DNA from 4 places in the Lysinibacillus sp. UGB7 genome. Region 3 is predicted to be linked to each of the others. Evidence: riboswitches for the same ligand, from Rfam matches in the RefSeq annotation. Region 3 holds a riboswitch; each other region holds the start of a gene.
The links. A riboswitch is a leader RNA that binds a small molecule or an ion and turns the genes downstream of it on or off. The one in region 3 is predicted to bind cobalamin.

Region 1 (7,535 bases), on a different contig from region 3:
TACAGAAGCGGCCATCCAATTGTATACATTCCGGCAATTAAACAAGCAACTACAAAAATTTGAAGGCATTAATCACTCTATATTATTAGACGATACATGGAGCATTACGACGACTTCCTTAGAAGCCGCATTACGGGTTTTAAATTCGCTTGGTGATGGTAAGAAAAAGATAGCGGTGATTGGAACAATTACGGATTTAGGATCCTGGGGATATATTATTCATGAGCAAGCAGGTGAGCTAATCCACCGCATAGGTGTAGATGTGCTCATTACGATAGGGGAGCATGCACGTATAATGGCAGATCATGCCGTTGATTTAGGGTTTAATGAACCCGTTTATACATTTAGGAATGGTATGCTCGCATATAAGTTATTAGAGAAGATTGTGGACGAAAATACCATTGTGCTCATAAAAGGAGATATGTACAGTAAGCAAATGTTCCAATTGGCAGCAGATTTAAAGATAAAGCCATCATTACCCTCTGAATAGAATGCACTCGTGATGAGAGAGACCAACTAAGACAACGTGATAAAAACTGTGCCACACAAGGGTAGTCGATAATATTTTATATTATTCTATTAGAAAGGAGCTCCGGAAAGCACATAAAGTATTGTATAAAAAGCTAGTTAATGCTAGTAAGATGGAAGGATTGGTTGTTTACTACCCAATCGTCCAGAAAGCGCATTTCATACGATTATGAGAGGGGGCGAAGATAACTTGCAAAATATAAGTGTGAAGGACATAAGGAAGTTACTGCAAGGTGAACTAGTAAATGGTTCTGAGAATTGGTCTGTTAAACATGCAATTTATTATAATCGGCATGATTTGACACACAGTAATACACTTATGTTTGTGAATAGAAACGATGCAATCAACTGGAAGGAAATAGACAGTAAGGGGCCATCTCTTGTCATTTCCAATAAGTCTTCATCTGAGCTGAAAAATGCACTAGCCAATACAACTGTTATACAAGTGAAAAGTATTGTGCAGGCATACTGGAAGTTTATCGAATATTACAGAGGTCTTTTTCAAATCCCTGTCGTAGCTTTAACCGGAACATGTGGGAAAACAACGACAAAAGAAATGATTAAACATATAGCAAGTAAGGACTGGAATGTGCAGGCATCCGTTAGCAGTAAAAATGAGCCACGTCAATCCTTACCCTATTTAACTGGCATCGATGAGACAACAAAAGCAGCTGTATTTGAGTTAGGTTTGGGGAATACAGGCAATATTAAACATCAATGCATGATTTATCAACCTACGATAGGCATTATTACGAATATCGGAGTGCATCATTTAGATGGCTGTAAAAATCTTGAAGGTTACATCAAAGCGAAGGCAGAAATTGTAGAAGGCATTTCACAAGGGGGTACTTTAATCATCAATGGTGATGATGAAAATACAAAAAAGGTACCTTTGCAGTCTTTTAAAGGCAAGATTATTAAGATAGGGGTGCAGCAAAAGGCAGATTACAGAGCTTCTAAAATTCAATTTACGAAGAATGGCATGAAATTTGTACTGCAAGTGGCAGATGAAAAATATAGTGTTTTTGTTCCTGGATACGGCGAACACCAAGTGTACAATGCATTAGCTGCTATTGCTGCCGTAAAAGAAATGGGCATGACCATTAAAAATGCCATTTCTCGTTTAAAGACATATAAGCCAATGGCAAGACACTTAGAATTTTCAACGGGAATTGGTGAATGTACCATTGTCGATGATACATGGACTAATAACCCAACATCTGTTGAAGCGGCCTTAAAGGTTTTAGATACGATAGGAAAAGAGAAAAAAGTAATCCTTGTACTTGGTGATATTAAGCGATTAGGTAATTTCGAAGCGAAGTATCATCGTGAAATTGGTTCGATGGTGGCCGAAAGAAATATTCATACGCTGATTACAATTGGAAAAAGGGCTGAAGATATAGCCAAGCAAGCGAAGGAAGATGGAACAAATGCCGAAGTACTTATTTTTAAAGACGTTACAGGGGTTTTAGATGTGCTCAAGCCAAAACTTGATTCAGACACAATTGTGCTGATTAAGGGTCCTATGTCTAGCCGATCTATGATTGAATTTGCGAATAACTTAAAAGATATATAATAAGGTAGGGAAAGGGGGTGCCTCAAAGTTACTTGAGACACCCCCTTTCTGTTAAAATTAGTTGATTTTTGAAATACTACGATCTAGAGAACTCGACGAGCTGAAACATAGTTTTGTTTCGCCCATGTAGAATTTAGATTTTGTTTCACTATATTGTTAGCGGTCATACTAATATATTGATTGCCTCCAAGATAAATCCCTGTTTGTGTGATTTGCTTCCCACCATTATTAGTAGAGAAGAAAAGTAGGTCACCTTTTTGCAGTTGTGTTTTTTGCACGGCTTTACCAACTAATGCCTGTTTGCTCGCTAGTTTATCCTTTAAATCAATCCCATGCTTTTTAAAGACATAAAAGGTAAACCCTGCACTTGTAAATGTCAGTGAGCTTTCGTTATACGTATAACCGAATTTTGCTTTACCCGTCATACTTGAAGCAGTAGCGATGATTTTATCAGCAGAAGCTGATGGTGCGTTGACAACCGGAGTGGAGTTCTCTGAAAAAACACGTTTTGCTGTAATATAATGCTCAGCATAATAGTCAACGAATAACACTCTTGTCATGACACCATCCGAATTCGGAATGATGATACGATGATCCCCAGCGTAGATGCCTACAAGTGAAGGCGTTTGAGAGCCTTTAACACTATTAAAGAATACGAGATCACCCTTCTTTAAATTGGCACGTGAAACGGTTGTTCCTACCTTCATTTGTTCCTTTAATGTTGTTGTACCAAGATTCACGCCACTTTTTCGATAGACAAAGTCTACAAACCCTGGTGCTGTAAAGCGTAGACTTGCTTCATTATTTGTTGAGCTCATTGTAACTTTGTTTTTATAATTTAGGGCGTTTTCAACAATTTTATCGCCCTTCGTTGCAGGATTAGCTGACAGTAGAGTAGGTAAGACTCTACGCGCAGATACATAATTTTCTGTATAATACGGCTTGCTATTTAAATCAGAAATAACGATATTTTGCTTGGTATCAGCCATATGAATCATTTTATTGTCACCAATGTACATGCCTACATGATCGGGGTCTGTTCCGGTTTTTTTACTCTTAAAGAATAGTAGATCCCCTTTTTGTAATTGATTTCTCGCAACATATGTCCCTTGTTGAATCATATAATTTTCATTATACGTGCCTAGATCTACACCGTTCTTCTCGAAAATGTACATTAAAAATGAAGCACAAGAAAATTTGTAAGGATATGTAGGCTTGTATTCTGTATTGCTGTATGTAGCCTTTCCTATTAAGCTTTTCCCTGTTTGAATTAGTTGGTCCGCTTTCGTTGCAACGGCTTGTGCGTTTTTTTGTGCATTTGTAGTTGCGGCCTCTACTTCTATTGGATGCATAGTAGCTGGAACCATGCCCAATGAGCTAAAACCTAATGTTAATGCTAATGTAGTTGTTAAAAATTGTTTTTTCATGCTGTGTGTTACCTCCTGTAATACTAGCGATTGGAATAATACTGTTGGCTAGTGATTGGAATAATCGTAGCATGAAAAAGTAGCGGTTCTTCTAGGTAAATGTTTCCACGCGCAGCATTGACTAGGCCTTAAAGCTTGATATAAAAGGCTTTATCGTAGGAATTTACAGTTTCATTACAATTGTTTCAGTTACTGTATTATTAGCTGAAATAGGTGCCTATGTTGTTAGTGAATCCTACAAGTTGGTCTATCAAGGCAAATCGCTCCATGTCAGTGAAACTCGGCCTTGTATAGTGCCTGAAGTCGATTACTTTAAATATATTACAGCCCATAAATTAGATGGTTTTAGGGAGTGGTGGATAAAACGGGTGAAGTGACGGATAGGACGGGCAGAGTGGTGGATAAAATTGCCGAAGTGACGGATAAACTACTCGAAGTGACGGATAGACTCGCCGAACTGACGGGGCATCGAAGAACAATTTGAGGTACTGCAATTTATAATGTCAATTGAAGCAGCCGTCAATGATTGATGGCTGCTTTTTAGATATCACATCATTGGTTTACATTGCTTGAATCATTTCTACTCGATTCTCGAAAGGATCTCTAAACTCAAAACGTTTAAAATTGGGTATTGGAACCGCATCAATTATGTCGATTTGATGTTCCACCAATAATTTTTGCCAATAGGACAGATCTTCAACCTGGTAGGCGATATGGGCTTTTGTCGTGAATCTATCAAATCCATCCTCTGTTCCTACATGCACCTCTATAGTGCCAACTTGTAACCAGAATCCGCCACGTCCTTTAAGTGAATCTGGTTTTTCAATTTCTTTTAAACCTAATACGGTGCAATAAAAATGTTTACCATCCTCCTCAGTACCTTTTGGAATCGTTATTTGTGCGTGATGTAATCCGATAATCATTTATATCCCCCCTTTGTCTTAGTTTCCATACCTACTTCTACTAACTTCCGAATATCCCTCTTTTAGAAGCTGATTTTACCGGGGTGGCGGATAAACTACTCGAAGTGACGGATAGAACAAGCGAAGTGACGGATAGACTACTCGAAGAGACGGATAGACTCACCAAACTGACGGATAGACTTCCCGAACTGATGGATAGGAACAACACCACTACCGAAATAATTCTACTTTTCTGAAAAATATATGCTATAGTTAGAGCATAATTGAATATTGTGTAAGAATTGGTGCCAAATGAAAGTTTGGCTTAAAAGGGAAGTCGGTGAGAATCCGACGCTGTCCCGCAACTGTAAATCGGAGCAAATCACAAATGCCACTGGGGAACTGGGAAGGCTGTGAGGTGTGGATGAGAAGCCAGGAGACCTGCCAATATCTAGTACACACCAAATAACCTACGTGGAAATAGGTGGTGAGATGTGACCGTATCGGCACTGTGCGAAAACGAAAGAAATAGTACGATGTTAGGATGAATTTCGTATCGTTTCGTTCTAGTTAATTTCGACCTACAATAAACCATTTTCCGAATAGGACAATGGCTTTTTTTATTTTACAAAAGGAGAGAGAGACATGACATATACAACTACAGCAATTGGTTACCCATATATTGGGGAAGACCGCGAATGGAAAAAAACATTAGAGGCATTTTGGAGAAATGAGCTTTCAGAGGAGAACTTTTTACAGAAATTAAAGGAAATTCGCTTAGGGCGAATCGACAAGCAGCTTCGTGCTGGCTTAGATATCGTAAGCGTAGGCGATTTCACCTATTATGATAGGATGCTCGATACCGCGATGATGTTTGGTTTAGTACCCAAACGCTTTAACTGGCAAGGGGCTGAAGTAGATTTACAAACCTATTACAGTGCGGCTCGTGGTAACGATCACGCAGTAGCGTGTGAAATGACGAAATGGTTTAATACGAACTATCATTACATTGTGCCTGAATTCGAGGGACAAACATTACAGCTGACAGAAAATAAAATTCTCGCTGCTTTCTTAGAAGCGAAAGAAGCGTTTGGCATTACAGCGAAGCCAACGCTGATTGGGCCGTATACATTTTGTAAGCTGACAAAGGGCTATGACAAAATTACAGAGGCTTCATTTATTTTAGCACTACTACCACTTTATACGCAGGTTATCCAAGAGCTAATAGATGCTGGCGCCGATTGGATTCAATTAGAAGAACCATCACTTGTCACAACACTAGATGATGCTGAGATAATGCTCGTTCAGGAAATTTATACACAATTAACCGCATCTGTACCAGGTGCAAATATTATGCTACAAACTTATTTTGAATCGTTATCCGCATATGAAGATATAGTAGCGCTTCCTGTCAAAGGGATTGGTTTAGACTTTGTACATGGCTACGATAATAATATGGAGGCACTGCGTCAATATGGTTTCCCGCAGGATAAAGTTTTAGCTGTAGGTGTTATTAATGGTCGGGATATTTGGCGGGCAAATTTAGCAGAGGTTAGCACAACAGTAAAGGCGATTGAACAGCTGAGCCATGTCAAGGATTTGTGGATTCAGTCCTCTTGTAGCTTACAGCATGTGCCTATCACTACGGCACTTGAGACAAAGCTTGAACCCGTTGTAAAAAATGCACTTGCCTTTGCCGATGAGAAATTACTAGAAATTACGGAAGTGACAAAATATTTAAAGGAAAAAAATCATGCCACGAATCAAACAATTTCAGAGAGCATGAAGGCGATTGAAGCTTTAAAAAATCATCCAGTACGTAATAATAGTGCGATTCAAAAGGCTGTCCAAGCTGTGTCCTCGCAGGATTTTGAACGCCAGCATGATTTTAAAGCTCGCCAAATGATTCAGCAAGCCAAATTACAGCTCCCTTTATTCCCAACGACAACAATTGGTAGCTTCCCACAATCAGATGAGGTCAAACGTACGCGTAGCGCATGGCGTAAGAAACAGTTATCAGATGAAGAGTATGCAGCATTTGTTGCACAAGAAACGAAGCGATGGATTGCTATTCAAGAAGAGTTGGATCTCGATGTACTGGTACATGGTGAATTCGAACGTACAGATATGGTGGAATACTTTGGTGAAAAGCTAACAGGCTTTGCTTTTACGGCAAAGGCATGGGTCGTATCTTATGGCTCTCGTTGTGTAAAGCCACCGATTATTTACGGAGATGTTGCGTGGGAAACACCGATGACTGTGAAAGAAACAGTGTATGCTCAAAGTTTAACAGAGCGATACGTAAAGGGAATGCTAACTGGTCCCGTAACAATTTTAAATTGGTCCTTTGTACGGAATGATATTTCACGAGAAGATGTGACTTATCAAATTGCATTGGCCCTTCGAAAAGAGGTCGAGGCGCTTGAAACAGCAGGCATTGCAATCATTCAAGTTGATGAGCCTGCTTTGCGAGAAGGCTTACCACTGCGTAAAGAACATTGGGGCAGCTATTTGCAATGGACAGTCAATGCCTTTAAGCTGGCAACAGCAAGCGTAAAAGATGACACACAAATTCATACACATATGTGCTACTGTGAGTTTAATGATTTTATCGAGCCAATAAGTGCGCTCGATGCGGACGTCATATCCATTGAAACGTCTTGTAGTCATGGAGAGCTGATTTCTTCCCTTCAAGTAAATCCCTATGAAAAAGGTATTGGACTGGGTGTCTATGATATTCATAGTCCACGCGTACCAAGTGAAGATGAAATGTTGAACATTATGCAGGATAGCTTACAGGTATTATCAAAAAACCAATTTTGGGTTAATCCAGATTGTGGCTTAAAGACAAGGAAAGAGCCCGAGACTGTAGAGGCGCTAGCATATATGGTAGCCGCTGCAAAAAAACTGCGCCAACAAGTGCAACAATCGACGTATTAATATGAAAACTTGACTTCCAAAGGGGTCAAGTTTTTCTTTATATTTTTGGAATATTAAATAGGATATGAATAACTGAAATTATATTTACCAAAAATCCACTTTGACAACTTACTCTTTTGGGTAGGTTATATTATATTGCCCTCCTTGATTATCTATGGAAGG
Region 2 (7,535 bases), on a different contig from region 3:
TCTATTGAGAGTCTAAAGCAAAACTCACGACGTTATGCCAAAAGACAGCTAACCTATTTCCGCAATAAAATGGATGTGCAATTTGTAGAACAAGATTGGAACATCTAATAATTTCTAAAAATTACTAATTGCTAAATTGGTAGAACATGCTACTATAGGAATGAAGAGGTAGAAAGAGATCAGGGGAGGCGCATTTCATGAAATCAATTAATTTGCAAGATACGTTCTTAAACCATCTACGTAAAAACAGTGTTTTTGTAACTGTGTTTCTTTTAAATGGGTTCCAGTTAAAAGGAACTGTGAAATCCTATGATAATTTTACTGTGTTATTAGTGGATGCTGACAACAAACAGCATCTTATTTACAAGCACGCGATTTCTACATTCGTTCCAGCAAAGCAAGTAGATTTTTCAGAGACAGAGGAATAAGGGTATTTGAACAGTTAGTGTGTGACACTAGCTGTTTTTTTTTGTTCACGCTATAATATAACAAGTTTGACATATTGGAGGATTATACACATGAAAACAATGGAAACAACAGAAATATTAGAATTACTGGATGCAAACGAAGATTTATACATTATCGATGTTCGCGAAGAAGATGAAGTCGCACAAGGTATGATCCCAGGCGCACAGCATATCGCACTTGGCACAATTCAAGATCGTCTAAATGAATTAGATGCATCAAAGCCCTATATCTTGGTTTGTAAAGCTGGCGCAAGATCTGCAAATGCCTGCGCATTTCTAGAAGATCGAGGCTTTAACGTAACAAACCTTGAGGGTGGCATGCTTGCTTATGATGGTGAGTTAGAATTTAAATAAGTGTTGATTGGAACCCTCGTTTAAGCGAGGGTTTTGTGTTTATCTTATACAAATTAGTCGGTGGAAATCTAAAGTATTATTTTCTTCAATTTTTAGAGATACTAATCTTATGTTCGACCTCCCCTGAGAAGGTAATAAAAGTAAAGTAGGATGTATCACGCTAAAAAATGTGTAGTAGCACCATTCATCCCAAAAGAGCGCCACACGCACACTAAGCAGATACCCAACAGTGGATTCATAGTCCATTTTATAAAGTAAAAAGTAACATCACGATGGGGTCCACTTCATTATTTGAATTCTCGATTGTATCAATTTTACTTATGTCGGATACGTTCTCACGTTCGTTCAATTGACTAAATTTTTTATGACTATCATTTGAATTAATTTCGTAAATAGTTTTCATAAAAAGAAACACGAACATTTTGGTAGGAGCGTAAGGCGGCGACTCCAGCGGGAAAAAGCAAGCAAACCGAGACCCTAGACTGAGCGTAACGAAGGAAGCGGCTCGGTGCTTGCCCGCGGAAAGTGTCCGCCTGTAGCGGAATATACCTATGTGATAGGAACAATTACTTTATTTTCTTTCATAATATTCGCCTTTATTGATATGAAAGTGAATGATGACATTGATTCATCTAGCAAACATTTAAATAATTGACACAAAAACTACTTTGTCGTAGATTTAAAGTAGTTGCATACAAGTATTAGGTGCCCATTGCGGGAGAATAGGGAATAAAGTGAAAAACTTTAGCGGTCCCACCACTGTAAAAGGGAGTTTCATAGAGAATACCACTAGCATGGTCTGGGAAGGTTCTATGAAATGTTGAACTTGAGCCAGGAGACCTGCCTAATTGACTTCGGATTATTATATAGACGATGGAAAAGTCTGTAGTTTATTTGTTATGAATAAACTACAGGCTTTTTGTTTTTTTCTTTATTCAAACAAGGGGATATAAATGTAAACCTGCTTGTTATTCCACTTAGTAATAGGGCAAACAGGAAAGGGGAAATTTTCATGCAATTATTACAACAAACGATTCAAAACATTCAACATGTTGACAACAAGATGATGTGGACAGCGAGAGAACGAATAGATGCCCTTAGCAAGCCACCTGGGAGCTTAGGTAAACTGGAGTCTCTTGCTGTGCAGCTATCAGGTATTACGGGAAATTTATTGCCACAGATTGATAATAAAGCCATTATTGTCTGTGCGGCAGATCACGGCGTTTGTGATGAGGGGGTGACGTCAAACCCACAAAATGTGACGGTCTTTCAAACATTAAATTTTCCTAAAGGCTTAACAGGTGTTTGTGCTATCGCAAAAATTACAAATGCAAAAATTGTCACAGTAGACGTTGGCGTAAAAGAAGATATCCCACTTGATGCGGGTGTCATCATGAAAAAAATTAAATATGGGACGGATAATATGGCAAAAGGCCCTGCCATGACAAGGGAACAAGCCATTCAATCTATTGAAGTAGGAATTGAAGTAGCTACGGGGGAAATAAGAAGTGGAGCAAATCTACTCGGGACAGGTGAAATGGGAATTGGTAATACAACACCGAGTGCTGCAATCTTATCGGTTCTGCATGCGTGTAATCCGCTTGAAGTGACAGGTTTCGGTGCAGGCGTTGGAGCAGGTGGGATTGAGCATAAAATAGCGGTCATTCAAAATGCCATCGCCTTAAACAAACCAAATCGCAATGATGTTATTGATATTCTTGCAAAAGTTGGTGGTTTAGAAATAGGCGCAATGGCTGGCGTCGTCCTTGCAGCCGCTGCAAATCGTATACCTGTGGTCATTGATGGCTTTATTTCTACTATTGCTGCCCTGATTGCCTACGAACTTGAACCAAAAGTAAAAGACTATATCATCCCTTCTCATACCTCCGAAGAACCAGGGGCAAAAATTGCAGCCGAATTGCTTGGAGTTGAACCGATGCTACATATGAATATGCGCTTGGGAGAAGGCTCAGGTGCAGCATTGGCGTTACCTATTTTGGATGCAGCTTGCTCCATGATGAAAAACATGGCTACATTAGAGGAATCTATGATGCTGTTAGAAAAGTAATTTTAGTTTTTCAAAAGAAAGAGATACAGCAAGTGCTTGTAAGAGTAGTCCCATTTTCAACAAGCATAGAGCTTATGTTATACGTTGTGTTTTTAAGAAAGTATAGGAAAACAAGCCCAAATAATAGTCACAACTTTTTGGGCTTGTTGTTATTTAATGAGAAAGAAGCTTGACTATGCCCGATTCAACTTCCGCAAAGGCAAGCGCCATTTCTTCATATAAGAAAGAATACGTAAAACGGTAATCACACCAAATAATACATATAAAAAGATATCCCCCGATAATAATTCGAGTCCAATAATAAGTCCCGCAAGTGCTGCCCATACCCCGTAGATTTCATCGCGAAGTACGAGTGGCTTACGTCTAGCTAACATATCACGAACAATCCCACCACCTGAACCGGTTAACACAGCGGCAACGATGACTGCACTAATGGGCATGTCGAGTTTGACAGCATATAGTGCGCCTTGAATCGCAAATGCCGACAAGCCGATGGCATCTGTGAAGTTGCCCCAGCGATGCCAATGCTGAATAAGATGGTGCGGAAATATGAAAAATATTGTAATCGCCGCTAAGGCAATTTGAAACATCATATCCTGTCCCCACAGTGTTGTCACAGGCAAGCCAATAAGTAAATTTCGAATGGCACCCCCACCAAATGCTGTAACAATACCAAGTATATAGACGCCGAATAAATCGTATTCTTCCTCCATCGCAATTATTGCCCCGGAAATAGCGAAGGCAATTGTCCCAATGATACTAAAAACCTCCCAAGCCATCCCTTTCACCCCTTCTAACATATAATAAACTTTAGCAATAAAGGTAAAGACTCCTGTCAAATGCTACAGAATCTATGAATTTTGCAGCCAAATTCAGTAGTTAAACACTTTTTATGAAACAAGTTCGCACATTAGCTTAGCGCATCTTGCCTTTAGAAACAATAGGCAAGTTTTGCAGGTAGGCTTACAAATTGTTAAGATAGGACTGAGATTAAGCGGTACTCCAATGAGCGGAGGATTCTTCCTGCTGATTACTAGTTAAACTGATTTAGTGTTGACGGTCGGTACATCGTTCATCTAACTTATTTTTTTACTTTTCAATGAGCGTTGAACGAGTTATGGATTGTTTACGGAGGACAAATGTGAAACGGAGACGAAGACAATGACTTTTACAAGCAATTTAACACAACAAACGCTAGCTTTCGCGGCAAAAATAGAGGAAAAGGTGCGTCCGTATCATGCGATGGTTGAGGAAATGGCATTTTTCAATCAACAAAAGGTGCTTGCGGCATTCAGAAAGCATCAGGTAAGCGATTATCATCTGCACCCATCTAACGGTTATGGTTATGACGATGAAGGTCGTGACAATCTTGAACGCGTTTATGCAGAGGTGTTTGGTGCAGAAGCGGCCATTGTGCGCCCGCAAATTATTTCAGGTACGCATGCCATTACGCTTAGTTTATTCGGTGTATTACGTCCTGGTGATGAGTTGCTGTATATTTCGGGTCAACCATATGATACATTGCAATCCATTGTTGATGGTGGCGAGAAGGATACAGGATCACTGAAGGATTATAAAATAGGCTATCGCCATGTAGATTTAATCGACAACCAAACGATTGATTGGGAAGGTGTGGCAACAGCCATTACACCGCACACAAAAATGATTGCTATTCAGCGTTCCAAGGGTTATGCAACACGTCCATCGTTTACGATTTCACAAATTGCAGAAATGTGTGCTAAGGTGCGTCAACTTGCACCAGATGTGGTTATATTTGTGGATAATTGCTATGGTGAATTTGTCGAGGCACAAGAGCCGACAGAGGTCGGTGCGGATCTAATGGCAGGCTCGCTTATTAAAAATCCAGGTGGTGGCTTAGCCAAAATCGGTGGTTATATTGCTGGTCGTGCCGATTTAGTAGAAAAATGCGCTTATCGTATGACATCACCGGGTATTGGCGCTGAAGCCGGTGCAACATTGAATACGTTAGGTGATTTCTATCAAGGCTTTTTCCTTGCCCCTCACGTAGTTTCTCAAGCATTAAAAGGGGCAATTTTTACAGCAGGAATGCTGGAAGAGGCGGGCATGACGACATCACCTAGTTATGATGCTGTACGTACAGATTTAATTCAATCGGTATCTTTCCAAACTGCGCAGCAAATGATTGCTTTTTGTCGAGAGATTCAAGCGAATTCCCCAATTAATGCGCATTACGCTCCAGAACCAGCGTATATGCCTGGGTATGAGGATGATGTCATTATGGCGGCGGGAACATTTATTCAAGGTTCGAGTATTGAGCTAACTGCGGATGGTCCAATTCGTCCACCTTATACAGCGTTTATTCAGGGTGGATTAACGTACGAGCATGTGAAATTTGCCATTTGTAGCGCAGTGCAATCCATCTCAAAATAGGGACACAACTAGTCAATTAGGTACCATTTTTTACAATTTTTCAGCACGTTTAAAAAAATCTGAAAAACCATGTTAGGAAACCTTACATCTTTATTGACAGTGAAAATTTTTCGTTATATGATTAGCGGGTATTGGAGGGGACTTAAATGAGTCGTGAAATTAGACGAACTATGCCGTTATTATCCATGAGTATCGTGATGCAATTGACCGAGCTTTCGGCACGCCAAATTCGTTACTATGAAGAACACCATTTAATAGAGCCACACCGAACAGAAGGCAATCGTCGTATGTTTTCATTAAATGATGTCGACATACTGCTAGAAATTAAAGATTACTTGGAGCAGGGCATGAATATGGCGAAGATAAAAAAATTATTTGCTAAAAAGCTTGATTCTGTTGCAACAGAAGAACCAAACTTAAGCGACACAGAATTACGTCGTATTATGCGTGAAGAAATGCGCCAAGCACAGCGCATGCAAAAATCATCCATCAGACGTGGGGATTTATCTCGATTCTATTAAAATTGAGCAGGGGTCCATTTTTTAAGCGGACAGTTTGTTGTTTCATTAATAGGGTAGAGTAATAATATAAGCTAGACAATTTATAGGAGTGTGGAAAACTGTGGGTAAATACACAAAAGAGGACATTAAGCGTCTAATCGAGGAAAAAAATGTAAGCTTTATTCGTTTGCAATTTACGGATATTCTTGGCACAATCAAAAACGTTGAAATTCCTGTAAGCCAACTAGACAAAGCACTAGAAAACAAAATGATGTTCGATGGCTCATCCATTGAAGGCTTCGTACGTATCGAAGAATCAGATATGTACTTACACCCTGATTTAGATTCTTTCGTAGTGTTCCCTTGGACTTCTGAAAAAGGGAAAGTAGCACGTTTCATCTGTGACGTGTACACTGCAAAAGGCGAACCATTTGCTGGTGACCCACGTAACAACTTAAAACGTATCCTGAAAAAAATGGAAGACATGGGCTTCACAAGCTTCAACTTAGGACCTGAGCCTGAATTCTTCTTATTCAAGTTAGATGCAAAAGGCGAACCGACATTAGAAGTGAATGACCACGGTGGTTACTTCGACTTAGCACCAACTGATTTAGGTGAAAACTGCCGTCGTGACATCGTATTAGAGCTTGAGGAAATGGGCTTTGAAATCGAAGCGTCTCACCATGAGGTAGCACCTGGCCAACACGAAATTGACTTTAAATATGCTGATGCAATTACTGCTTGTGACAACATCCAAACATTCAAATTAGTTGTTAAAACAATTGCACGCAAACATGGCCTACACGCTACATTCATGCCAAAACCATTATTTGGTGAAGCAGGCTCTGGTATGCATTTCAACGTATCTTTATTTAAAGGGAAAGAAAATGCATTCTTCGATGAATCGACAGAACTAGGTCTTTCTGAAACTGCTATGCAATTCATGGCAGGAGTTCTTGGCCATGTTCAAGGTTTCACAGCAGTAACAAACCCAACAGTTAACTCTTATAAACGACTTGTACCTGGTTATGAAGCGCCATGTTATGTAGCATGGTCAGCACAAAACCGTTCACCACTTATCCGTATTCCATCTGCACGTGGTCTATCAACTCGAGTAGAGGTACGTTCAGTGGACCCAGCAGCAAACCCATATTTAGCAATGGCTGTTATTTTAGAAGCGGGCCTTGAAGGCATTCGCAAACAATTAACGCCACCAGCTGCGATTAACCGTAATATCTATGTAATGAGTGAAGAAGAGCGTAAGGCAAACGGTATTGAAAATCTACCACCAGCACTTGACGATGCTTTAGCATTACTTGCTAAAGACAAAATTGCTCAAGAAGCGCTAGGTGAGCATATCTATGCCAACTTCAAAGAAGCAAAAGAAATCGAGTTTGACATGTACCGCACAACCGTACACCAATGGGAACGCGATCAATATTTGAAAATGTACTAATTAAAAGCGTTGGGGCTGTAAGGCTCCAACGCTTCTTTATTTTTATGCCCACAAGCCCATTTTATTTGCCCACAAATTGTCCACAAAATATATTTTTTATTTCTGACGCTCCATATATTCATCAAAACTGTCTATTGATTGCTTTGCAATATTATGCGATATATGTGCATAAGTATTCATCGTGGTAACAATGGATTCATGCCCTAATCTTACTGAAATCGATTTTATATCCCATTTAGGCGTTACATGCTCACATGATTTTTTATAAAAGAGCCATC
Region 3 (7,535 bases):
GCTGGACAGATTCGCCTTTGGCAGATCCTTCGGTAATTCCTAGTGTAGATACAGCTTTACACAAAGTATATGGCAGTGATTTGCTACGTTGTAGAGAAACAGCCGCACGTTATTTTCCTCAAGCCAGCTATATTTCGGATGCACGCTTTCGTGAGTCTAATTTTGGAGACTTTGAAGGAAAAACCTATGACGAATTAAAGTCAGATAGTTGTTATTGTGCATGGTTAGATGATCCTATTAAAACGATTCCGCCCAACGGGGAAGGCTTTGATGTATTTTGTGCACGTGTCATTGAAGGCTTCAAAGCGTTGCCAAAAGAGGCGGTGGATACTGTACTTGTTGTGCACGGAGGAGTAATTCGTGCGCTGCTTGTGGCCTTTGCCCCCATAGAAAAGCCTTTTTGGTCGTACAATGTACCACATGACCGAATGTATACTTTAAGGTTTTCGCGTGCTGCTTGGAAGGAGGGAGCGCGATGTATGTCTTTATCGGAGGAGCCTATAACGGCAAAACCAACTATGTGATGCGAAAGCTTGAAGGTCAGAAGGTTGCAGTCATGGATGGGGAATTACCAGAATTTGCTCCTAGTTGTGATGTACTCGTTTTAAAAAATTTAGAAACATGGCTTGTGACACAAAATCTAGAAGAGGATGACATCGTTGTCGCTCACCTGTTGACACGACTAAAAATTCTTGAAGAAAATTGCACTCTGTATATAATTGTGACCGATATGGGGCGCGGCGTTGTGCCGATGGAAAAGCAGGCACGATTACTACGTGATACATGTGGACGTTTGTACCAGGCGTTGTTTACTGAAGCTCAGCGAGTTGTTCGTATTTGGTACGGCATCGGAGAACATATCAAATGATTTCGGGAGTATTTGTCACTTGCTATTTATAATAAAGCATTTGGAGAATTACCTGGAAGCATCTCAAAAGATAACAGAAAAGAGGAAATGGAATGGATCGACAAAAATTGATGAGCCTGTCGTTAACTGCGATGGTTGCGGCTATCTGTGCAGTTGGGGCAGTCATTAAAATCCCGTCGTTTGTATCAACGGCGGCACTGGACGCAGCACCTGCATTTTTAAGTGTTGTGTTTCTATCGCCTGTTCTAGCAGGTGTAGCGGGTTTAGTAGGGCATTTTATTACAGCTTTAACGTCTGGCTTTCCGCTCGGCCCTCTGCATATTATTATAGCAGTCGAAATGTTTATTGTAGTATGGGTGTTCGGCGTTATGCATAAAAAGGGCCTCCATTTTTGGAAATGGCCAGTAGCACTTTTATTAAATGGTATCGTCTCACCAATACCATTTTACTTCATTATTAGCCCAGCGTTTTACTGGAGCGCATTAGCAAGTATTTTAATGGCAACAGTTATTAACTTAGTAATCGTCGCTGGGGTAATGCCGATACTTTCAAAAGTGTTCGTCCGTAAAGAAGGGCGAGCTCATTGAGAAATGCAGTGAAAATTGGGGAGCTGATTGTCACAACTGATAATGCCGCGGCAATTGGTGAGAAACCACAAGATGTTGTGTCAGCATCAGATAATCTAACGGCATACTTTACAGCACGTGTCACTTTTTTAGAACAGCTTGCGGCGAATGCGCTACCTGTGCATATTATACTTGCTAATTTTTCGGGGGATGCTGCTTGGTCTCGCTATGTCACGGGAATTGAGCAAGTGTTTGACGAAATTGGTCTTGCTTGCCCACAAATTGGGGGTAGCTCAGAATCCAATATGCCAACTTTACAATCAGCTTTATCCTTAACAATGCTTGGTGTACAGCAAAGTCGTACGAAGTTTGAGCATGACAAGCTTATTTGGTACACATACGGCCTTCCGCTTGTTGGAAATGAAGTGCTTGCTCAGCCTGACGATGTAGCGCAACTTCGGCCTATTTTTAATGCTTGGCGCGATGACATTGTGCAGCAGGTTTGGCCGGTAGGGTCAAAAGGTCTGCAAGTAGAATTCACCCGACTATTTGTTGATCAGCGTGTAACAAGTTCTTTGGATGTTGAGAAAACAGCAGGACCATGTGCCGTCATTTTACTAGGTGTACATCCCGAAAAAGAGCATCTCGCACAAAAAATTTTCACAAGAAATTTTGAGAAACTACGTAGAACTGCATGGTTATAGGGCTTGCTTCCAGCAATAATTTGGATTTATAATAGGCAAAGTTCAAAACGCCTATTGCAACAAGAAACACAATATGTTAGATTTGTTTAGGAGTTAAAACACAATATATAGTATTTGGATGAGCGGTACCATATTGGTTTAAAAGGGAATTCGGAACAAGAGCAATCTTAAGCCGAAGCTGTCCCCGCAACTGTAAGTGCTGACAAACGATTAAAATGCCACTGTGAAAAACGGGAAGGCCATTGTTTGGAGGAAGCACGAGCCAGGAGACCTGCCGATTTGTTCAAGACAGCAACACATTCTTCGGGGATTGAGAAGTGGAGGCGAGAGATTTGTCCACTTTGATGTGTACATGTCCTTCATTTCCATTTCCGATTTACAGCGATCCCGCAACAGATACATGTTGTGTGATCGCTTTTTGTGTTGTCTGAGGGTAGAAAGGGAGAGAATATGTAAATGACAATTCAAATCGAACAGCAAATTGCTAAGTTACAAAAAAGTTACACGGAGGATGAACTAGATAGTTTTGTAAGGTTATCGGATCGATGGCTACGAAAAAACGATAATGCCACGTTTGAAGCATGGGCGGATGCGATGATTTTACAAACGCTAAGTCTGATTGACGAAGAAGAGCCCTTCTGGACATTTGTTGCTGCGCAAATTTATTTAGAGAAGTTATACGATCAATTCGCCATGCGTCGCGGAGTTGCTGTGAAAGATGTTTACAAGGTATTTCCAGCACAACTTGCAAGATATACGGAGGCTGGACTCTATCATCAATGTTTAACAACAAAGTATAGTGAGCAAGAGCTAATTGAACTAGCGTCCTATTTAGAACAAAGCCGAGATGAGCTGTTTACGTACATTGGGTTAAAAACATTAATGGATCGTTATGTGGTACGTGATTATACGAAGACGCCAGTGGAGTTACCACAGGAGCGATGGATGGTCATTGCGATGACGCTTATGCAAGATGAAACTGAAAATCGCTTAGAAAAGGTACGTGAATCCTACTGGGCAATGAGTAATTTATATATGACGGTTGCCACACCGACTTTATCTAATGCGGGGAAAACACATGGACAACTTTCTAGCTGCTTTATCGATACGGTAGATGATAGCTTGCAAAGTATTTATGATACGAATACAGATGTCGCAACATTATCGAAATATGGTGGTGGTATTGGTGTTTATATGGGCAAAATCCGTAGTCGTGGCTCATCCATTAAAGGATTTAAAGGGGCTTCAAGTGGCGTGTTGCCATGGATTAAACAGCTCAATAATACAGCTGTGTCAGTAGATCAGTTAGGACAACGACAAGGCGCCATTGCGGTGTATTTAGATATTTGGCATAAGGATGTCTTTACGTTTTTAGATTTGCGCTTGAATAACGGAGATGAGCGACTGCGTGCCCATGATATTTTCACAGGGCTTTGCTTACCTGATTTATTTATGGAGGCAGTGGAGGCACGAGAGGATTGGCATTTATTTGATCCACATGAAGTACGTGAAGTAATGGGCTTCTCTTTAGAAGATTTCTATGATGAGAAGAAAGGCGAAGGCTCGTTCCGAGAGAAATATGCGGCATGTATGGCCAATCCGCTACTAAGTCGAGAAGTTGTACAGGCAATTGATATCATGAAGCGCATTATGCGTTCTCAGCTGGAAACAGGTGTGCCTTTCATGTTTTACCGCGATGAAGTAAATCGTATGAATCCAAATAAGCATGAGGGTATGATTTATAGTTCAAATCTGTGTACAGAAATTTTCCAAAATATGTCGGCCACTGAATTTGAGTCGATTACTTTAGAGGATGATGTCATCGTCACTCGCCGTAAGCCAGGAGATTTCGTGGTATGTAATTTATCTTCGGTGAATTTAGGGAAAGCTGTACCAGCTAATGTGTTAGAACGCTTGATTCCAATTCAAGTACGTATGCTCGATAATGTAATCGCTTTAAATACAATTCCAGTTAAACAGGCAGAGCGTACGAATGCACGTTACCGTGGCATTGGGCTCGGTACATTTGGCTGGCATCATTTACTTGCTTTAAAGGAAATTCAATGGGAATCAGATGAGGCAGTAGATTATGCGGACAAGCTTTATGAGGAAATTGCCTATTTAACGATTCGCGCATCAAACGACTTGGCACGTGAAAAAGGAGCCTATCCATTGTTTGAAGGATCGGACTGGCAAACGGGAGCGTACTTTGAGAAACGTGGCTATAGCAGTGACAAGTGGCATGCGTTACGTGCAGATGTTGCAACAACGGGTATGCGTAATGGCTATGTGATGGCGGTTGCACCAAATTCATCGACATCTATTTTAGCTGGTAGTACCGCAACGATTGATCCTATTTTCCAAAAGAGTTACTCTGAGGAGAAAAAGGACTACAAAATCCCGGTAACAGTACCTGATTTATCGCCAGTGACGACTTGGTATTACAAATCTGCCTATTTTATTGACCAAAATTGGACCATTAAGCAAAATGCAGCGCGTGCGCGTCATATTGACCAAGGGATTTCACTTAATTTATATGTTCAAAATACAATTAAAGCGAAGGATCTACTTGCATTGCATTTAAATGCTTGGGCAAGTGGTGTGAAAACAACCTATTATGTGCGCTCGACATCAGTAGAGTTGCTAGAATGTGAGTCTTGTGCAAGCTAGGAGGAATAACAAATGACGACAATTACGAAACGACAAATTATGGATAAAGAAGCACCCAACCGTTCGACAGCGATTGTTAACGGGCGTTCTTCTAACATTTTAAACTGGGATGATGTGCGCTTTAATTGGGCGTACCCAAAATATAAAAAAATGCTAGGTAACTTTTGGACACCATTCGAAATTAATATGAGCAATGATGTCAAACAATTTCCTGGGTTGTCAGCGGATGAGCAGGAATCATTCCTGAAAATTATCGGTTTACTTGCTCTATTAGACAGCGTCCAAACGGATTTTGCTGGTAAAGTAGCAGATTATCTAACAGACTCTAGTCTCAATGCCCTTATGATTATTTTAGCGCAGCAAGAAGTTATTCATAATCATTCCTATTCTTATGTTCTTTCAAGTATTGTGAATAAAGATGAACAGGACCGTACATTTGACTTTTGGCGCACAGAGCCAGTACTAGAGCGCCGAAATGATTTTGTCATCAAAGGTTATCAAGCCTTCTCTGAAGAACCAACCGTTGAAAATATGCTAGAAGCGATTGTCTATGATGTGATTTTAGAAGGCCTCTTTTTCTATTCAGGCTTTGCATTCTTCTATCATTTAGCACGCAATCAAAAAATGGTCGCTTCATCAACGATGATTAATTATATTAATCGCGATGAGCAGCTCCACGTCGATCTTTTCGTGAAAATCTATCAAGAATTATTAGAGGAATATCCTGAATACGATACGCCAGAAAGAGCAGCACGTGTGCAAGATATCTTCCGCGAGGCGGTGCAACTTGAAATCGACTGGGCGAATGATGTAATTGGTGATAAAATCGAGGGTCTTGATGTTGAAGATGTCCATGACTACGTGCATTTCTATGCCAATGTACGCTGCAATCAGCTAGGCGTGGATCGCCCATTCGAAGGTTATCGCAAAAATCCATTGAAATGGATAAAGGCTTACGAGGATGTTGACTTAGGTAAAACAGATTTCTTTGAACAACGTTCACGCCAATATGTGAAGGTAAATGTAGAAGATAACGGCTTCGATGATTTGTAACAAAGCACCACGTGGGCGAAAGCTCGCGTGGTTTTTTCATGACTTCAGTGCAGGGAGAGGAAAGAAAAGCTCGGGTCAGCTGTGGAAGCGCTCGGGTTAACCCAAGAACTACTCAGCTCAGCATCGCACAAGCAAATAACTTACCGCGCTCTGCCTCAAAAATTTATTAGGAATGCTTATAGTGTCACGAAAAAACTTTCGCAATTGGGAATGATTTTCAGTTATAATTAACAACGAATGGATATAAGGAACGGAGCCGAAAGAATGCAAGTAGTTAAACAATTAGGGCAGTTTTTGGCGCCCTATAAATTTTTTACGCTGATTGCACCGCTATTAATGGTGCTTGAGGTGACAATGGATTTAATTCAGCCGACGATCATGCAACATATGATTGATACTGGTATTGCCAATGGCGACAATCCGTATGTGCTAAAGATGTTCGTATGGATGATTTTAAGTGCAATATTAGGGCTTGTAGGGGGGATAGGTTGTTCCTACTATAGCTCAAAGGCGGCGATCAACTTTGCATCGGATGTACGAGAAAAGCTGTATGAAACGATGATTACCTATTCAGCTAAAGAACGGGATGAGTTCACGACTGGTAAACTGATTACAATTTTAACGAGTGATGTGGAAAGCGTGCAGCGTGCATTTATGATGACGTTACGTATTTTTGTGCGCGGACCACTATTGTTTATTGGTGCGGTTGTGATTGTTTTTGTGACAGCTCGCGAGCTTTTTTCAATTTTACTTGTCATTGTGCCAATTTTAATCGTTGCCATGTATTTTTTCACAAGATATTCAGGCGTGTTATATCGCAAAGTGCAAGAGGCCATTGATGGCGTTAACACAAAGCTTCAAGAGAATTTAGCGGGAATTCGTGTGGTCAAGGCTTTTCGTCGTGAGCAACAGCAAGTTGAGCAGTTCGGCGTGCTGAATGATACGCTTACAAAGCGCTTTATTACAGCAGAGCAAATTGTTGGTGTACTTGTGCCGTTTACGATGTTCATTGTCAACCTGGGAATTATAGCGGCACTATGGCTTGGGGCTATAAAAGTCGAAGCAGGCACGTTGCAAGTAGGAGTCATCCTTGCATTTATCAACTATTTGACAATCATTTTAAATGGACTTATGTCATCTAGTATGGTGCTTATGCAAATTGCACGGGCACTTCCATCTGGCGAGCGCATTGTGGAAGTACTGAACATGGATGTAGCTGTGAAGGAAGCAGAAGATGCACGCAATATACACTTTCAAGGGACTATCGATTTCAAAAATGTTAGCTACCGTTATTATGAGACAGCAGAGGATGTACTGAAACACATCACGTTTTCTGTGAAGGCTGGGCAAACAGTTGGCATTATCGGTAAAACGGGTAGTGGTAAATCAACATTAGTGAAGTTACTACCGCGTCTTTTTGACCCGACAAGTGGGCAAATACTAGTAGATGGTCATCCGTTAAAAAATTATGCTTTGTCAACTTTACGTGAACAGATTGGTTTTACCTCACAAAAAGCATTGCTCTTTTCAGGGGCAATTGAAAAAAATATACGTCTAGGCAAAGAGGAAGCGACTCCAGATGAGTTGCAGTTCGCACTCCATGCTGCTTGTGCGTCCGAGTTTGTGGACAAACTTGAAAAAGGTATGGGACACGAACTTTCCCAAGGAGCGACG
Region 4 (7,535 bases), on a different contig from region 3:
CATCTTGCGCGGTACAGGGTTAATAGCAGCTTCCCCGACAGCAACTGGTAAGCCGGGCTTTGTCACTCGCCCGACTCCAATTCCTCCATCTAAATGAATACCTGGTGTATCAGCCCAGCTTACTGTGCCAATAATGAGCGCCTTATGTGTAGCATCAGGATCATCACCGGCATCTTTTATCGTTTCACAGCTTACAGTGTTACTAGCAAATGTACATTTTTCGATTGTAAACGTTGCATCACGCCCTATTGGTAAATGGATGGTGCTCGTTTCCTGTTCTTCATTTGTAATCAATGCTAGTAATGCAGCTTTTGAAACAGCAGTTGCACAGGCTCCCGTTGTATAACCGTGGCGCATGTCCTTGGGATCCTTTTTTGGCTTCCGCTCCATTACTTTTTCGCCTGTTCGTCCGCTAAAATCGAAATGGCATTCAATGCGGCTACCGTCACTGTACTACCGCCTTTACGGCCAACATTTGTAATATACGGAATACCTTCTAGCTTTAATAGCTCCTCTTTGGACTCAGCCGCTGATACGAAGCCAACTGGCATACCGATAATTAAATCCGGTTTAGCTAAACCTTCTTTAATCAAGCGAATTAACTCAAGTAATGCTGTCGGTGCATTGCCAATGGCATAAATACCGCCTTCGTGTAATTTTGTAGCCTTTTGCATTGAAATAATAGCACGTGTTGTATTTTGTTTTTTCGCTTCGATTGAAACATCTTCATCTGCGATATAGCAATGTAAATCCCCGCCATGCTTTTGGAAACGTTTTTTCCCTGAACCACTTTCAATCATTTGTACGTCTGCAATCACGTGACGACCTGCAAGGATCGACTTTACCCCTGCTTCTAATGCTCCTGGCGTAATGATGACACTACGACCTAACTCAAAATCAGCAGATGCATGAATAATTCGACGAACAACTTTCCACTCATCTTCTGTAAAGTTATGTTCACCCATTTCCTCTGCAATAATTGCGAAACTATAATCATAAATTTTATCTGGGTCTACTGTTAATGGTTTGAAATCTGTTTTAAAATCCATTTGTATTGCCTCCTAGAGTATGTTTTGAACAGCTTGCAGTACATCCTCAAACTTGGAATACTGTTGGCCGTATTGTATATTTGGTCGAGCAATTAAAATCGTTTCAATGCCACAAGCAAGTGCAGCCTCAAGCTTTTCATCAACTGAACCAACTTTTCCGCTTTCTTTTGTAATCATCAAAGTGACGTCATATTGACGGAAAAGTGCTTCGTTTAATTCTTTTGAAAATGGTCCTTGGATGGCAACAATATCTCTTTGAGCCACACCAAGTGCCTCACATTTTTCCATATTATCAAGGCGAGGAAGCATCCGCGCAATAACCCGCGTATTTTCTAGACCATGCAATACTTTGGTAAACGTCGCTAGCGTTTTACTGCCTGTAGTCAACATAATGACACCGCGTTTTTTTGCTGCTAGTTGCGCCGCTTGCTCATAATCTTTAACAACTGTGATGAGAGGATGTGCGTAGTGCTCATGGGCACGTTCATAGCGAATATAGAGTACACCTGCTTTTTCAGCTGCTGCCATCGCATTTTTAGAAGCCTCTTCGGCAAATGGGTGTGAGGCATCTACAACAAGTTGATAGCCCTTTTCTATTAAAATCGTCGCCATTTCGTCAGCCGTCAAACGGCCAACTAAATGTGGAAGACCAACTTCTGTAAGACTTGAAGCCGCTGAATCAGTGACCACGGTCGCAGTCACTTTATGTCCAGCAGACTGCAATTCTAGTGCTAGATTCCTTGCATCACTCGTCCCCGCTAACATGAAAATCATTTTACTGACTCCTCTTCATGGTGATGGTGGTGGTCATGGTCGTGATCGTGGTCATGTCCGTGATCATGATCATGATGGTGATGGTGATGTGCATGACCATGTACCGCAGCATAAGCACGGTAATTTTCTAAATCTTGCATGCCAGTAGATGTACCATTCACAGCTTGCTCTATGCGCTCTAATAGCACATTTTGTAGGCGCTCATGATAGCCAAAATAATTAGCAATTTCAATATCACAGTCAGGATATTTTTCGTTAAATTGCTGGCACATGCCATGCATACGTTCCATTAGGATGCCTGTAAATAAAAAGTACGGCAACATAATAATTTTTTTCGCCCCCAACTTCACACAACGCTCAATTCCTTCTTCAACACGTGGATCTGTTACGCCCATAAAGGCACTTTCCACGTAAGGTACAGGGAGCTTTTCCCAAAGTAAACGAGTAATTTTATAAAAATCACCGTTGGCATAAGGATCACTACCACCACGAGCAATTAAAAGAATCGCGGTATCTTTAGGTTCTTCTTGTTGTGCATTGAAGCCGATTTCTGCTAGACGATCTTCCAGAATGGCAAAAATTTCATCATGAATACCAATTGTTTGAGCATATGTGAACGTGATATTTGGATAGTGTTCACGCGCATGCTCAATTTCTGCCGGGATATGCATTTTGGAATGTCCAGCATGCAGTAAAATGATTGGAATTACATGTACTTCTGTAGCACCCTTCTTCACGCAATTCGTAATGCCTTCTTCAATGTTTGGCGAAGCAAACTCAAGGAAGCAAGTTTCTACTAAAAAGCTGTCATCAATCCGAGGAGTCATTTGCTCAATAAATGTGCGTACCTCATTATTTCCTGCTGCTAAACGGCTACCATGGCCAACAAATAAAATAGCTTTCATCTCTTTTCTCCTCACTAATCGCCGCACGGAGCTGGCTCTACTTTTATTTTTGAAGACATATCTTGATACGTAAAATGCAATATTTTTTTCACACGTTTGAAATATTTAAACAAGCGCTCATTTGGGTGCGCGTTAGCTTTGTACTCTTCAATAATGTCTGTAATAAGTGGCATAAGTTGTTCAGGTTCTAAGCCTTCTACAACAGGTTGTGCAGCATGCGCTGTACGCCCAACTGGTTTAGCGCCGATAAAGACATCAAATTTACTTTTACGATAGACGATACCAATATCATCAAACACTGCACGGTAGCATGCCATACCACAGCCGTTAAAGCCGATGTTTAGCGTTTTGGGTAAAGACAAACCACCTAGCTTTTCTTGAATTTCCTCAGCATATGGAATAGAATCTGCTTTCTCTCCATAACAAAAATCACATGCTTTTAATGACAGTACATCACCAATAGGGGCTAACAAAAAACCCACTTCACGTAATTTTGTTGTTATCTTATCGGGTTCTGCCGTTGGAATTTTCAAATGGATTTGATGATCAGGTGTATATTCCATCGTTCCTTCTTCTCCGACAACTTGTGCTAACGCCGTCATTTGCTGCGGCGTGAAAAACTTATTGGCCACCCCTGGACTTACGGCTAATTCAAAAATGGTTTCAATTTTTTGTTGTACAAGCTTAGGTGTTGCATGCCCTGCACTTGTGCCCTTTACCATTGCAAGAGCTGTTGCAGCCATTTCAAGTGATGATTTTTTTAGCGTTGCCATAGGCGTTATCGCTATACTGGGCTTGCTACGTCCTGCATTCGGGTCAGCCTCAAAATCAGCACGCGCTGTTCCTGTTTGTTGATTCATCGCCCATGGTTCATTTTCTTCTTTCAGACGCTGATGTGGACGTAGTGGCTGTTTTTCTTCTCCAAGTGTATATTTACGTTGGTAGCCACGTGGTGTAATCATTTTATTGTCATAGAAAAATGTAGATGAATTTCCGATAATGACCGTTGTGAGCATCCCAATATCATGTTCAAGCATCTCAGCTAATGTTGTCATGGTAATTTCCTGGCGATCACGATAGGCACTTTTCACGAGTCCCACTGGGGTATCTGGAGATCGGTATTCTAGTAAAATGCGTTGTGCTTCTACGATTTGACGTGTACGTCGACCACTTTTCGGGTTGTAAAGTGCAATCACAAAATCGGCCATCGCTGCAGCTTCCACACGTTTGGCAATTAGATTCCATGGCGTTAAATGGTCACTTAAACTAATTGTGCAGGAGTCATGCATAATCGGCGCACCTAGTAAACTCGCACATGAATTAATAGCAGAAATACCAGGAACAATCTCTACTTCAACACCTGTTGCTTCTGTCCAACCAAGCTCAATCAATACCTCATAGACAAGCCCAGCCATCCCGTACACACCTGAGTCACCACTGGAAATGACAGACACGATATTACCTGCCTCTGCCTGCCGCACAGCTTCCTGCGCTCTGGAAACTTCTTCGGTCATTCCTGTACTAACAATCGACTTGGCCGTCACTAAATCTTGAATGAGCTCAACATACGTTTTATAGCCGATGATAAAATCACTCTGTTGTAACGCCTCCACAGCTCGCGTTGTAATATGTTTAAAATCACCGGGGCCAAAGCCCACAACAAAAATCTTACCTTTTTGCGCCATTTCGTTACCCCTCTTTCACCTTTTCAATACCTTTTATAGCTGTTGTTTGTGCTGTACGCTGTAACGTACCTTCACGAAGTGTGAACACATGTTCACTATGTAAAGTCTCGTGGTGTAAGTCTTGCACGAGCGCCCTCGCATGCTCTGTCGTTGGCACACGATACCAATTTCCTTGTGGATAAGCGATGACAACACAAGCATCCTTACACCTGCCGTTACAGCGTGTTCTTGTCGTATGTATTTCCTTATCGAGTGCTTGTACCTGTATTTCATCACGTATTGCTTGGGTAATTTCCTCGCCATCTTTTTTCATACAGCTACTGCCATTGCAAATAAAAAGATGCGTTTTCATTCCTTCTAAGTTCCAAGTTGTCATTGTGTTGCTCCCCTCATTTGCTTTTAGGAAAAAGAAAAGACCTTCACTCTAAACGAAGAGTAAAGGTCTTGTAGAAGCCAAATAAAAACGAATATATAGGTACTCGCTCTCGCTTCAACTTCTCCCTCCGAAAAGTTTGCATGCCATCAACTAAGCAGGTTTCCTGACTTAAGCTTCTTCTTACTTTCGCACCTTCCCAGTTATACTAGTGGCTTTTACGATTTCATCAGCTATTACAGTAGCGGGGGCTGTATCGGATTCACACCGATTTCCCTATTATCTCGAATACTATCGAGCACTTATAGATGTATTTATATGAAATTTTAATTGTATAAAACGTAATAGAAAACTGTTTCTATCATAGCTTATTATTTATAAATTTCAACAATTCTTTTTTAATTTGTGAAATTTTTAGTAAAATTTCAACAAATATTTCAGGCAAAAATGTGGTTTTGCCCTTTAATTTATCATAATTTTCTATATTGAAGCTCAATTAAAAAAATTTTAATAAAAAGAGATAGCTTATTTATGGAAAATTATGTTACACTTTGTCGTGAAATCTCACAACTTCATCTTTTTCGGTGCGAAGTGTCTACATTTCGCTTAAAAGGGAAGCCGGTTCAAGTCCGGCGCGGTCCCGCCACTGTACTAGGGAGTTTTATAGATAAATGTCACTGTCCAAAGGATGGGAAGGCCTATAAAATGTCGAACTAAAGCCAGGAGACCTGCCGAAAAACACGTGATCGTTTCAACCTACGAGGATAGGTGTGCGGCTTGGCAGATTAACATTCTATTTGCTTTTTCAGCTATGCACTTTTCCTATATCGGAGAAGTGCTTTTTTTTATTGCGCACGCTACATTCGACATTTTATTTTAAGGAGGAGCCATTTTGAAATTTTCTTGTTGGAAGCTTAGTTATTTCTTACTGGCATTTTTACTCGTGCCAAATCGAGCATTTGCCATGCACATCATGGAAGGATTTTTGCCAATTGAATGGGCGATTTTCTGGTGGGTCGTCTCGATCCCATTTATTATTTTAGGATTACGTTCGATCCGTAAAACAATCGATGAAAACCCTGAAACAAAAATGATTCTCGGTCTTTCAGGTGCTTTTGCATTCGTTTTATCAGCACTGAAAATTCCATCGGTTACAGGAAGTTGTTCGCACCCAACTGGTGTTGGCCTCGGAACTGTATTATTTGGTCCATTAGCGATGAGCGTCATTGGAACGATCGTCTTATTATTCCAATCTTTACTCTTAGCTCATGGCGGTATTACAACATTAGGCGCAAATGCTTTTTCGATGGCTGTAGCGGGGCCATTCATCGCCTACTTCGTTTTTAAAGGTGCTCAAAAAATCGGTCTATCTTTTTCACTGGCGGTATTTTTTGCAGCAATGCTTGGTGATTTAGGTACATATGTTGTGACTTCTGTTCAACTTGCACTGGCCTTCCCATCAGAAGTAGGCGGATTTATGGCTTCATTTACTAAATTCGCAGGTATTTTCGCATTAACGCAAATTCCTCTCGCAATTAGTGAAGGTATTTTAACTGTCATCATTATGAATTTCTTGAAAAAATATAATATCAGTGAATTAAAAGCTTTACGTGTTTTCTCAGCTAAGGAGGCACATTAACATGAAAAAAAACTTACTACTATTAGCAATTGTTGTACTATTGGCAATCATTCCGCTATTTGTACAAAAAGGTGCAGAATTTGGTGGAGCAGACGGCGAAGCGGAAGCAGCAATTGGTGAAATTAATGCCGAATACGAGCCGTGGTTCGAAAGTTTTTGGGAGCCACCAAGTGGTGAAATTGAGAGCTTGTTATTCGTTCTTCAAGCCGCACTTGGTGCTAGTTTTATAGGCTATTTCATCGGCTACATGCGTGGCAAACATAAAGAAGGTTAAGCGATGCTCCTCATTGATAAGTATGCTTATATGAATAAGCTAGCATCTGTTCATCCGCTAGAAAAAATGACGCTTTCCCTTGGTCTTCTACTACTGTCGCTTATCATGAGAGATGAACAAATTTCACTCATTACATTTATTGTGATGAGTGCTTTTATCATTGTAGGTGCAAAAATTCCCATTATGTATTTTGCCAAGTTATTACTACTACCAGGATTCTTTTTACTTACTAGTTTAGTATCCATTTTATTTTCTATTGTGCCTTCACCTAGCACACTTCCTACACACTTTTGGTCATACTCACTCAAAGGTGGTTGGATAATTTTTATTGGCAGTGCGAGCATCGAAACAGCGCAGCAGCTTTTTTTCATCGTCCTTGGCAGTATTAGCTGTCTGTATTTTTTAATTCTTACGACATCGGTACAATCTATTTGCTATGTTCTACGACAATGGCGGCTTCCCGTTCTATTTGTTGAATTAGTAGAATTAACGTATCGTTTTATTTTTATTTTTTTAGACAGTATGCAAAAAATTCATCTTGCCCAGCAGGCTCGATTAGGTTACCGTTCCCCGATGCAATGGTTACGCTCAATTTCAATGCTAATTGCAGCGTTATTCGCAGAGATGTTCCAACGAAGTCGTGAGCTCAACAATGCAATGCAGGCACGCGGTGGTGAAACAGTCTATTGGCAAGAGAATTTTACCCCTAGCATGAAAAACTGGCTAGGTATTGCTGTTATTTTTATATTCCTCATCATTTATGGAGGTTTTTTCACATGACGACAGATTTATATTTTGAACTAAAACAATTATCCTACGTTTACGCAGATGGAACC

Region 1: linked by a shared signal. The riboswitch ahead of metE (5-methyltetrahydropteroyltriglutamate--homocysteine S-methyltransferase) and the one ahead of ACOMCU_RS07340 (ribonucleoside-diphosphate reductase subunit alpha) in region 3 are both predicted to bind cobalamin.
Region 2: linked by a shared signal. The riboswitch ahead of cobT (nicotinate-nucleotide--dimethylbenzimidazole phosphoribosyltransferase) and the one ahead of ACOMCU_RS07340 (ribonucleoside-diphosphate reductase subunit alpha) in region 3 are both predicted to bind cobalamin.
Region 4: linked by a shared signal. The riboswitch ahead of ACOMCU_RS09675 (energy-coupling factor ABC transporter permease) and the one ahead of ACOMCU_RS07340 (ribonucleoside-diphosphate reductase subunit alpha) in region 3 are both predicted to bind cobalamin.

Annotation. Positions count from the first base shown of each region.
Region 1 covers NZ_JBMGUV010000038.1:2,429-9,963, reverse strand. The annotation lists gene ACOMCU_RS23660 (Mur ligase family protein) at 1-490, shown strand, start outside; gene ACOMCU_RS23655 (UDP-N-acetylmuramoyl-tripeptide--D-alanyl-D-alanine ligase) at 719-2,104, shown strand; gene ACOMCU_RS23650 (C40 family peptidase) at 2,188-3,531, opposite strand; gene ACOMCU_RS23645 (VOC family protein) at 4,092-4,454, opposite strand; cobalamin riboswitch at 4,720-4,897, shown strand; gene metE (5-methyltetrahydropteroyltriglutamate--homocysteine S-methyltransferase) at 5,079-7,373, shown strand.
Region 2 covers NZ_JBMGUV010000040.1:24,902-32,436, forward strand. The annotation lists gene miaA (tRNA (adenosine(37)-N6)-dimethylallyltransferase MiaA) at 1-108, shown strand, start outside; gene hfq (RNA chaperone Hfq) at 198-428, shown strand; gene ACOMCU_RS24200 (rhodanese-like domain-containing protein) at 519-821, shown strand; cobalamin riboswitch at 1,508-1,684, shown strand; gene cobT (nicotinate-nucleotide--dimethylbenzimidazole phosphoribosyltransferase) at 1,834-2,889, shown strand; gene ACOMCU_RS24210 (trimeric intracellular cation channel family protein) at 3,063-3,668, opposite strand; gene ACOMCU_RS24215 (aminotransferase class I/II-fold pyridoxal phosphate-dependent enzyme) at 4,051-5,301, shown strand; gene ACOMCU_RS24220 (MerR family transcriptional regulator) at 5,448-5,822, shown strand; gene glnA (type I glutamate--ammonia ligase) at 5,923-7,257, shown strand.
Region 3 covers NZ_JBMGUV010000006.1:25,155-32,689, forward strand. The annotation lists gene ACOMCU_RS07320 (histidine phosphatase family protein) at 1-524, shown strand, start outside; gene ACOMCU_RS07325 (bifunctional adenosylcobinamide kinase/adenosylcobinamide-phosphate guanylyltransferase) at 476-868, shown strand; gene ACOMCU_RS07330 (ECF transporter S component) at 961-1,455, shown strand; gene ACOMCU_RS07335 (hypothetical protein) at 1,452-2,138, shown strand; cobalamin riboswitch at 2,245-2,432, shown strand; gene ACOMCU_RS07340 (ribonucleoside-diphosphate reductase subunit alpha) at 2,595-4,808, shown strand; gene ACOMCU_RS07345 (ribonucleotide-diphosphate reductase subunit beta) at 4,821-5,861, shown strand; gene ACOMCU_RS07350 (ABC transporter ATP-binding protein) at 6,126-7,535, shown strand, end outside.
Region 4 covers NZ_JBMGUV010000008.1:133,353-140,887, reverse strand. The annotation lists gene ACOMCU_RS09705 (cobalt-precorrin-5B (C(1))-methyltransferase) at 1-390, opposite strand, end outside; gene ACOMCU_RS09700 (precorrin-8X methylmutase) at 390-1,049, opposite strand; gene cobK (precorrin-6A reductase) at 1,062-1,823, opposite strand; gene ACOMCU_RS09690 (sirohydrochlorin chelatase) at 1,820-2,728, opposite strand; gene cobJ (precorrin-3B C(17)-methyltransferase) at 2,743-4,413, opposite strand; gene ACOMCU_RS09680 ((2Fe-2S) ferredoxin domain-containing protein) at 4,418-4,789, opposite strand; cobalamin riboswitch at 4,925-5,107, opposite strand; cobalamin riboswitch at 5,352-5,537, shown strand; gene ACOMCU_RS09675 (energy-coupling factor ABC transporter permease) at 5,679-6,425, shown strand; gene ACOMCU_RS09670 (energy-coupling factor ABC transporter substrate-binding protein) at 6,427-6,699, shown strand; gene cbiQ (cobalt ECF transporter T component CbiQ) at 6,703-7,479, shown strand; gene ACOMCU_RS09660 (energy-coupling factor ABC transporter ATP-binding protein) at 7,476-7,535, shown strand, end outside.